3 regions of the Actinoplanes sp. HUAS TT8 genome follow, and region 3 is predicted to be linked to each of the others. Evidence: riboswitches for the same ligand, from Rfam matches in the RefSeq annotation. Region 3 holds a riboswitch; each other region holds the start of a gene.
The links. A riboswitch is a leader RNA that binds a small molecule or an ion and turns the genes downstream of it on or off. The one in region 3 is predicted to bind cobalamin.
Positions count from the first base shown of each region.

Region 1: linked by a shared signal. The riboswitch ahead of bluB (5,6-dimethylbenzimidazole synthase) and the one ahead of metE (5-methyltetrahydropteroyltriglutamate--homocysteine S-methyltransferase) in region 3 are both predicted to bind cobalamin.
Region 2: linked by a shared signal. The riboswitch ahead of ACSHV8_RS38850 (ribonucleoside-diphosphate reductase subunit alpha) and the one ahead of metE (5-methyltetrahydropteroyltriglutamate--homocysteine S-methyltransferase) in region 3 are both predicted to bind cobalamin.

Region 1 covers NZ_CP195646.1:4,263,721-4,266,985, reverse strand. Annotated here, with positions in the region: gene ACSHV8_RS19235 (TIGR03620 family F420-dependent LLM class oxidoreductase) at 1-555, shown strand, start outside; gene ACSHV8_RS19230 (SDR family NAD(P)-dependent oxidoreductase) at 557-1,294, shown strand; partial or broken gene bluB (5,6-dimethylbenzimidazole synthase) at 1,346-1,983, opposite strand; cobalamin riboswitch at 2,020-2,223, opposite strand; gene ACSHV8_RS19220 (nitroreductase/quinone reductase family protein) at 2,256-2,732, opposite strand; gene ACSHV8_RS19215 (LLM class flavin-dependent oxidoreductase) at 2,774-3,265, opposite strand, start outside.
Region 2 covers NZ_CP195646.1:8,743,105-8,746,369, forward strand. Annotated here, with positions in the region: gene ACSHV8_RS38850 (ribonucleoside-diphosphate reductase subunit alpha) at 1-1,894, opposite strand, end outside; cobalamin riboswitch at 2,026-2,248, opposite strand; gene ACSHV8_RS38855 (hypothetical protein) at 2,313-2,759, opposite strand; gene ACSHV8_RS38860 (DUF6346 domain-containing protein) at 2,791-3,265, opposite strand, start outside.
Region 3 covers NZ_CP195646.1:5,700,665-5,703,929, forward strand. Annotated here, with positions in the region: gene ACSHV8_RS25515 (sensor histidine kinase) at 1-1,064, opposite strand, end outside; cobalamin riboswitch at 1,177-1,385, shown strand; gene metE (5-methyltetrahydropteroyltriglutamate--homocysteine S-methyltransferase) at 1,482-3,265, shown strand, end outside.

The sequences.
Region 1 (3,265 bases), 1.4 Mb from region 3:
GGCATCGGCAGTCCGGCCGGGGCGGCCGCGCACGGGCTGGACTACGGCAAGCCGGTCGAGTCGATGCGGCACTACCTGGACGAGGTCGGTCCGGGGCGGCAGCTGCTCGGGGCGCTCGGGCCGAAGATGGTCGAGCTGGCGGTCGCCCGGACCGCCGGATGGCATCCGTTCCTGGTGACACCGGACTACGTGTCGGCCCACCGGGAGATCGTCGGCCCGAAGCCGCTCATCGCGCCGCACCAGGCCGTCTTTCTCGGCACCGACGTGGCCGAGGCCCGGGCGGCGGCCCGCGCCGGCATCGGGATGTTCCTCGGCTTCCCGACCTATCGCAACAACCTGAAACGGCTCGGGTTCACCGACGACGACCTGGCCGGCGGTGGCAGCGACCGGATCATCGACGCGCTCGTCGCGCACGGCACGGCCGAGGACATCCAGCGGCGGGTGCGCGAACACCTCGACGCGGGGGCCGACCACGTCGCCGTACACGTCCTCGGATCTTCTGCACTTCCCCTCGCGCAGTGGCGTGAGCTGGCGTTTCTTTCGAAGGAGAACTGACATGACCAAGACCGCACTCGTCACCGGTGGCACCTCCGGCATCGGCCTGGCCGCCGCTCGCCGGCTCGCCGCCGACGGCTTCCACGTCTTCGTCACCGGCCGCAGCCAGGAGACGCTCGACCAGGCCGTGGCCTCGATCGGCGCCCACGCCCAGGGCATCCGCGCCGATGTGGCGAACATCGACGATCTGGTACGGGTGGCCGACGAGATCCGCCGTCGCGGCGACGGGCTCGACGTGCTGTTCGCCAACGCGGGTGGCGGCGAGTTCGCGGCGCTCGGTGACATCACCTGGCAGCACTACGCGGACACGTTCAACACCAACGTGGGCGGCACGCTGTTCACCGTGCAGACCGTGCTGCCGCTGCTCAACCGTGGTGCGTCGGTGATCATCACCAGCTCCAACATCGACGTGAAGGGCGCCGCGTCGTTCAGCGTCTACGCCGCCAGCAAGGCCGCGCTGCGCTCGTTCACCCGCAGCTGGGCGGCCGAGCTGGTCGGCCGCGAGATCCGCGTCAACAGCATCGCTCCCGGCCCGATCGAGACGCCCGGCCTCAGCGGCCTGGCCCCCGACCCGGCCTCGGCCGAGCAGCTGCTCAAGGGCCTGGCCAGCGGTGTCCCGATGAACCGCCTGGGCAAGCCGTCGGAGATCGCGGACGTGGTCGCGTTCCTGGCCTCGGACGCCAGCTCGTTCATGACCGGCGCCGAGATCTACGTGGACGGCGGCGCCAGCCAGGTCTGACCCGGAGCCCGGCCGGCGATCCGTCCTGGACCGCCGGCCGGGACCGCCGCACTATCCGGCCCGGCCGCCGCCCCAGCGGTCCGTGTGGCGGGCCAGTTCCAGCGGCCGGCGGCTGCGCCAGCCGTGCCGCTCCAGGTCGGGAACCTCCGGCAGCCGGCTGACCGGGCCCACGCACAGCCAGGCGATCGGCCGGATGCCGTCCGGGATGCCGAGCAGGTCGCGCAGGAACTCCTCGCGGTAGAACGACACCCAGCCCACGCCCAGCTCCTCGGCCGTGGCCGCCAGCCACAGGTTCTGCACGGCCAGGCAGGTCGAGTAGAGACCGGCGTCGGCGATCGCGTGCCGCCCCAGGACCGCCGGGCCACCCCGGTCCGCGTCGTAGGTGACCACGATCGACAGCGTCGACTCCAGAACGCCGTCGATCTTGATGCGGGCGAACCGGGCGGCGGCCTCCGGGCCCAGCGTGGCCGCGAAGACGTCCCGCTCGTGACGAACGTGCTCGTGGAAAGCTTTTTCAACCCCTCATCGCGTACGACCACGAAGTCCCACGGCTGGGACAGGCCGACACTGGGAGCGGCGTGGGCGGCGGTCAGGATCCGGTCGAGGACGGCCTCCGGCACCGGCCCACCGGTGAACTCGGCCCGGACGTCCCGGCGGCGGTGAACGATCTCGTACAGGTCGTGCGACATGGGCAGGCTCCCGCTGCGCTCAGCCCCGGGCAGGCCGGGGCGATCGGACGCGAGGCCGGTCTTCGGACTCCCGGATCGTCACCTCACCGCCCGCCTTCCCGGCCCGGTCCGGGCCAGTGGCTACGCGCGAACGCGTGTGGGCGGCAGCTCCCCGGTCACCGCGGCGGGCCCGTGCCGGATTCCCACCGGCTTCCCGATTCTCCCCGCGAACAGCGGGGCACCTCGCAACAGTTCGTGCCGCGGCCACCCTATCCGGTTCACCGCGAGCCCGGTCAGCGCAGGGTCAGGCGGAACGAGCGGGCGCCCGCGGCCCAGGCCAGGTGCAGGTCGCCCGGGTCGGGGTTGCCCCGCTCGTCGAAGCCGATCTTGTTGAAGCCGGCGAAGTTGTGGTTGTCGCGCGCGATGATCGCGTAGTCCGCGACGACCGCCTCCTCGCCGGTGTGCGCGACGACGTCGGCCCGGCGTCGGCGGCCCTTGAAGCGGACCTCGACCGGCTCGCCGGTGCGCAGGTTGCGGCCCCACCCGAACGGGGTGCCGATCAGCAGCGTTCCCTCGTGGAGCGTGTAGGCGACCGGCACGGTGTAGCGCTTCCCGGACTTGCGGCCCACCACGTACAGCGTGATCAGCCGTTTGCCGATGCCGCGGGACACCAGTGGCACGCGCAGCAGGCCGCGGACGATCCGGTTGGCGACGCCCTGCAGCGCCATCGTCTGCGCCCGGCCGGCGGTGGAGGCGTGATCCTCGCTCATGACGAGAACTCTTCCGGCCCGCCACCGCCGCCGCAAGGGTTTCAGCCGCGTTCGGCCTCGACCAGCGCCCGGACGGCCGGGGCGACCTCGGCCGCGTACTCCTCGATGGCCGCCGGGTCGTCGCCGGCCAGGATGAACGTGCTGATCCCGTGTTCCAGGACCAGCCCGGCCAGGTCCTCGGCCCACTGCTCGGCCGGCCCGTTCAGGAACGACCGCCCGAACTGGCTGAACGTCCCGTTGATGTTGAGCAGCCGCCGGATCCGATCGGGCGAGCGGCCGGCTTCGGCCGCGCTGTCGTCGATGTGCTTGTTGATCGTCGCGTAGTCGCCCGGCCCGCCCTCGAGGTAGGACAGCGACGGCAGCACCCCGTCGGCGGCCCGCCCGATCAGGCGCAGCATCCGAGGCTTGTACGCGCCGACCCAGATGCTCATGTCGTGGGCCGGGGCCGGGCCGCGCTTGAGGCCTTCCACCTGGTAGTACTCGCCGTGCACGTTGACCGGTCCGGGCCGGTCGGCGTCCCACACGGCTCGGAT
Region 2 (3,265 bases), 3.0 Mb from region 3:
GCTCGATGCACTCGTAGCAGCCGGCGATCGACGCGATGGTCGCCGTCGGCGCGATCGCGATCAGCAGCGAGTTCCGCAGCCCGTGGGCCACGACCTTCGCGCGCAGCGCGTCCCAGCGCGCGGTCTGCGACACGGTGGCGCCCCACAGGTCGGGGTGCAGCTGACCCTTGGCCGCGCGGGTCTCCGCGTACGCCGGATGCGGTCCGAACTTCTCGGCCAGAACCGTGGACGCCTCCAGCGCGGTCAGGAAGATCTCCTCCTGCACCCGCGTCGACAGCTCCTTGGCCTGCTCGGAGTCGAACGGCAGGCGCAGCGTGAAGAACGCGTCCTGCAGACCCATCAGCCCGAGCCCGACCGGCCGCCACCGCGGGTTGGAGACCGCGGCCTGGTCCGACGGGTAGTAGTTGATGTCGATGACCCGGTCCAGGAACACCACAGCGGTCCGCACCGTCTCGCGCAGCCGCTCCCAGTCCACACCCTCGGCCGTGGTGTGCGCGCCCAGGTTGATCGAACCCAGGTTGCAGACCGCGGTCTCGGCGTCGCTGTTCACCTCGAGGATCTCGGTGCACAGGTTCGACAGGTGGATGGTGTTACCCGGGGCGCCGGTCTGGTTCGACAGCGCGTTCGAGCGGTCCTTGAACGTCATCCAGCCGTTGCCGGTCTGCGCCAGGGTTCGCATCATCCGCCCGTACAGATCGCGGGCCTTGACCTTCTTGATGGCCTTCTTCTCGGCCGCCCGGTACGCCTCGGTCCACTCGTCGCCGAAAAGATCCGGCAGCTCGGGCGCGTCCGACGGGTCGACCAGCGACCACTCCTCGTCGGCCTCGACCCGGCGCATGAACTCGTCCGGGATCCAGTTGGCCAGGTTCAGGTTGTGGGTGCGCCGCGACTCCTCGCCGGTGTTGTCGCGCAGCTCCAGGAACTCCTCGATGTCCGGGTGCCACGGCTCCAGGTAGACGCAGGCCGCGCCCTTGCGCCGGCCACCCTGGTTGACCGCGGCGACACCCGCGTCGAGGGTCTTCAGGAACGGGACGATGCCGTTCGACTTGCCGTTCGTGCCGCGGATCAGCGCGCCCCGGCCGCGGACCCGCGACCAGGCGATACCGATACCGCCGGAGAACTTCGACAGCTTCGCGACCTGGTGGTACCGCTCGTAGATCGAGTCCAGCTCGTCCTTGGGCGAGTCGACCAGGAAGCAGCTCGACATCTGGGTGTGCCGGGTGCCGGAGTTGAACAGCGTCGGCGAGCTGGGCAGATAGGCCAGCGACGACATCAGCCGGTAGAAGCCGATGGCCTCGTCGGCGTTCTCCGAGAGGCCGCAGGCGACCCGGAGCAGCCAGTACTGCGGGGTCTCGATCGGGACCCGCTTGGTGGGGTGGCGGAGCAGGTAGCGGTCGGCCACGGTGCGCAGCCCGAAATACTCGAACCGCAGGTCGGCGTCGCGGTTGATCGCCGCATCCAGCTTGTCCCGATTTTTTGTGACAAAAGCCAGCGTAGCGTCGCTGATCAGGCCCTCGACGTGACCGAGCGCGATCGACTCGCTGAACGTGGTGACGCCCTGCTCGCCCACCTCCTGCTCGACCACATCGACGAGCAGGCGCGCGGCCAGCCGCGAATACTGCGGCTCCTCGCCGATCAGCTCGGCCGCCGTCTGGATCGAGAGCTTGTCCAGCTCCTCGGTGGTGGCGCCGTCATACAGCCCACTGATCGTCTTGGTCGCCACCCGCAGCGGGTCGACCTCGTCCAGACCGGTGATCCACCGCTCGACCGCGGCAACGATCTTGTTGACGTCGACGGGCTCCAGCTCGCCGTTGCGCTTACGCACCTGCATGACATGGCGGCGCTGCCCCGGAACGGCCGCAGCCTCCAGGCTCTTCTCCGGCGTGAGCGTCATGGCCCTCTTCCCTCGCGAGTCAACACGGCCGCAACCCGCGCAGGAAGACACCATGCTTGCCCCGGACGCGCAAAAGCGCACGGAGAAGCGAGGCGTCGGCCGTCCCGCGCGGCCTTCGACCGCCGCACACGGTCGCATGCGGCGCGCTGGCAGGTCTTCGGACTCGTGGGCGTGGCCCCTTCTTCAGGCCGGTCCTACTGACCGTCGCTTCCCAGACCTTGCGGCCCAGTGCCGTGTGACGGCGGTCGTTCCCACTCACCGCTGCGGGGCAGTTCCGGTATCACACCGGATTCCCTCTTACCTCGGCCCACCCCTTTCGGAGCACACCGAACCAGCTGCGATGGACACTATATATGGGTGCGGCTCGCGCCACGCAACGCCACATGGTGTGTCGCACGCCGCCACCCGAAAGATCCACTCAGTCGCCCGAAAACCCCCAGAAGTAGATCTCGGACGGATTACCGGCATCGTCGTGCAGCACCGCGCACCGGCCCAGCCAGCGCTCCTCGGCCAGACCCTCGATCGCCTCGACGTGCGCCCTGGTCAGCCTGGTCACCCCCGCGGTGGCCAACACCTCATCCTCCCGGACCGGGACGACGGTGCCCAGCGACGCCTTCGCCCTCGTCGGCACCACCTCGTGCACGTCAAGAATCGAATGGGTCCCGCTCTCCTGCACACTCTCCGACGACCACAGCTCCTCCTCGGTCCGAGGCCGGTTCGGAAAGTCGGCGGCAGACTTGCCCAACTCATACGGCTCGGCCCACCAGTAGTCGCCCTCGTCGAAGACCTTCGCCCGCAACTCATCGAGCGCCCGGCCCAGGTCAGGCTGGTACGCGACGTAATAACTCCATCCAGAAGCACCCATGCCGACATCGAAGCAGAGGGGTACGACAGAACTACTCCCGCCGCCGGAACAGACCCTTGAACCAGTCCCGCACCATGCCGAGAAGCAGGAGGATCGGCACCACCCCGAAGAAGCCGATCACGGCGGCGATGAAGGTCACCCATCCCCGGGAGGGCAACTCGGCGCGCGAGTACCCGACACTCCCCCGACTGCCCCGGTTCTCGCCGATCGTGAAGGTGTCACCGGGCTTCTCATCCGTGAAGAAGCCCGGCTTGTCGATCCTCACGCGGTAGCCACCCCACGCGACCGACACGACGCACGCCTTGTAGTAGCCGAACCCCTTGAGGCTGATGGGTCCTCGGCGCTCACAGCTCACAACCGTGGCCTCGCCGGTCCGGCCGGCATCGGCAAAATCCGCACCGGTGAACCGCGCGACGGTCATCGAGGTGGCCAGCAGAACGAACGAGACAGCCAAAATGATCAGAACGCCGAGAACATCGCGGAACCACCCACCGCGCTTGGTCTCG
Region 3 (3,265 bases):
CGGGAGAACGAGAGCAGGTCGTTGATCAGCCGCTGCATCCGCTGGGCGCCGTCGACCGCGAACCCGATGTACTGCTCGCCGCGCTCGTCGAGCTGACCGGAGTAGCGGCGCTGCAACAGCTGGCAGAAACTGGCCACCTTGCGCAGCGGTTCCTGCAGGTCGTGCGAGGCGACGTAGGCGAACTGCTCCAGGTCCCGGTTCGACCGGGTCAGCTCCTCGGCCTTCAGCTCCAGCTGCTCGTTGATCGCCAGCACCTCGGCCCGGGCGTCGCGGACCACGGTCAGCTCGGCCGCGATCTGGCGCCGCATGCCGTCCACGTCGGCGGCCAGCGCGCGCAGCTCGGGCGAGCCGGAACTGGTGATCGGCCGGTCGAAGTCGCCGCCGGCGACCTGGCGGACCTGCCCGGCCAGGTCGGTCACCGGCCGGTGGACCAGCCGGTCGAGCAGCAGCAGGAGCATCGCCCCGACCAGCAGGAGCACGGCGGCGGCGACGGCCATCAGGGTGACCAGGGTGGAGGCGGTCCGGCGGGCGTCGGCCACCGCTTCGTTACGCAGTTTCAGGATGTCGGCCTGCAGCCGGTCGACCGCGACCCGCAGCGCGTCGAACCGGCCGGTGCCGGTGGTCGCGGGATCCGGCAACCCGGCCTTGGCCGCGGCGACGGTCGGCTCGGCCACGGTGTGCCGCCAGTCGGCGGACCGCTCGCGCACCGCGGCGAGGTCGGCCCGGATGGCCCCGGTGCCGTGCTCGTCGTTGAGCGACTCGATCTGGGCGAGCAGTTTCTGCTCGGTGGCCACGCCCTGCTCGTACGGCCGCAGGTTGGTGTCCGAGCGGCTCAGCGCGTACCCGCGGACGCCGGTCTCCTGATCCAGGTAGGCCGAGTACAACTCCTGCCCGGCGATCCGCATCGGCCCGGTCTGGTCCAGGATCACGTCGAGGTTCTTGTTGCTGTTCACCGCGGTCATCGACGCCAGGCCGCCGATGCCGCCGAGCAGTATCCCGGCGATCGCGAACAGCACCGCGACCCGCCGTCGCAGCGTCCACGAGCTCAGATCGGCGCGGCTCATCAACATCCCCCCAGGCGAAGGCGCGGAACAGGCACCGCAGTATGCCGCACCGTCCGCCCACGACAGTTGCCCCGCGGCAAATATCATCCCCCGGCACCGCCGGGCAGTCGGTAGCATGGCGTCCGGTGCTGGTTCGCCCCGTCCGCCAGGCGGGGCGTCGTAAGAGGGAATCCGGTGCGATACCGGAACTGCCCCGCAGCGGTGAGTGGGAACGAAAGCCGTCAACAAGCACTGGACCGGCAACGGTCTGGGAAGCGACGGCCGGTAGGAACGAGTTCGGCGCCCACGAGTCCGAAGACCTGCCAGCGCTGCGCCTGCCGTCCGGCGGGCGCCGCCGGCGGTCCCTCGGGAGGACCCAGGGGTGAGAGCCCTTCCTTCCGTGTGCCCGCCGGGCGCTTCGAGGGAAGGAAAGACCCTGTGAGCACCACATTCGGCCAGAGCACCGTGCTCGGCTATCCGCGCATCGGCGCCGACCGCGAGCTGAAGCGGGCCGTCGAGGCGTACTGGGCCGGCACCATCGACGCCGAGGCCCTGGAGACGACCGCGGCCGGGCTGCGCGCCGAGGTCTGGCAGCAGCTGCGCAACGCCCGCCTGGACAGCATCCCGTCGAACACGTTCTCCTACTACGACCACGTGCTGGACACCGCGGTCGCGGTCGGCGCGATCCCGGAGCGTTTCCGGCGGCTCGGCCGGTCCGCCCTGGACACCTACTTCGCGATGGCCCGCGGCGCCGACACCGAACCCACCCTGGAACTGACCAAGTGGTTCGACACCAACTACCACTACCTGGTCCCCGAGATCGGGCCCGGCATCACCTTCACCCCCAACCCGGCAAAACCGATTTCCGAGTACGCCGAAGCCCGCGCCCTGGGCATCGAGACGCGCCCGGTGCTGGTCGGCCCGGCCACGTTCCTGCTGCTGTCCAAGCCGTCGTCGCTCGACCGCCTCGACGAGCTCGTGGAGACGTACGCGCAGATCCTCACCGCCCTGGCCGAGGCCGGCGTCACCTGGGTGCAGCTGGACGAGCCGGCCTACGTGACCGACCGCACCCTGGACGAGATCGACGCCCTGCAGCGCGTCTACACCCGGCTCGGCGAACTGAAGAACCGGCCGCGGATCTTCGTGGCCACCTACTTCGGGGAACTCGGGGACGCCCTGCCCGCCCTGCTCGGCACCCCGGTCGAGGCGATCGGCCTGGACCTGGTCGCCGGCCCCGGCAACCTGGCCCGCCTGGCCGCGGCCGCCCCGTTCGGCGGCAAGACGATCGTCGCCGGGCTGGTCGACGGGCACAACATCTGGCGCACCGACCTGCGGGCGGCCGTCACCAACGGCACCACGCTGACCGCGCTGGCCGATCACGTGGCCGTCTCCAGCTCGTGCTCGCTGCTGCACGTGCCGGTCGACCTGTCCGTGGAGACACGGCTCGACCCGGCGCTCACCGAACGGCTCGCCTTCGCCCGGCAGAAGGTCGACGAGGTGGTGCTGCTCGGGACGGCACTGCGCGACGGAACCGCGGACCTGCCCGCACCGCTGCCGCCGACACCGGCGGGCTGGCGGCTCACCGCCGTACGGGAAAAATTGGCAAGCCTGACCCCGGCGGACCGTGAGCGAGCCGGCTATGGGCAGCGTGCGGCTGCGCAGCAGGCGCGGCTGAATCTTCCGGAGTTGCCGACCACCACGATCGGTTCGTTCCCGCAGACCGCGGAGTTGCGCCGGGCGCGGGCGCAGCTGCGGGCCGGGACCCTCGACGCGGCCGGCTACCGGGAGCGGATGCGGGCCGAGGTCGAACACGTCATCCACCTGCAGGAACGCCTCGGCCTGGACGTGCTCGTGCACGGCGAGCCGGAACGCAACGACATGGTCCAGTACTTCGGCGAACAACTCGACGGATTCGCCGCGACCGACTCCGGCTGGGTGCAGTCGTACGGTTCGCGGTGCGTGCGCCCGCCGATCATCTACGGCGACGTGGCCCGCAAGGCGCCGATGACCGTCACCTGGTCCGCCTACGCCCAGTCGCTGACGACCAAGCCGGTCAAAGGCATGCTGACCGGGCCGGTCACCATTCTGGCCTGGTCGTTCGTGCGCACCGACCAACCCCGGTCGGACACCGCCGACCAGGTCGCGCTCGCCCTGCGTGACGAAACGGTCGACCTGGAGGCGGCCGGGATCACGGTCATCCAGGTCGACGAGCCGGCCCTGCG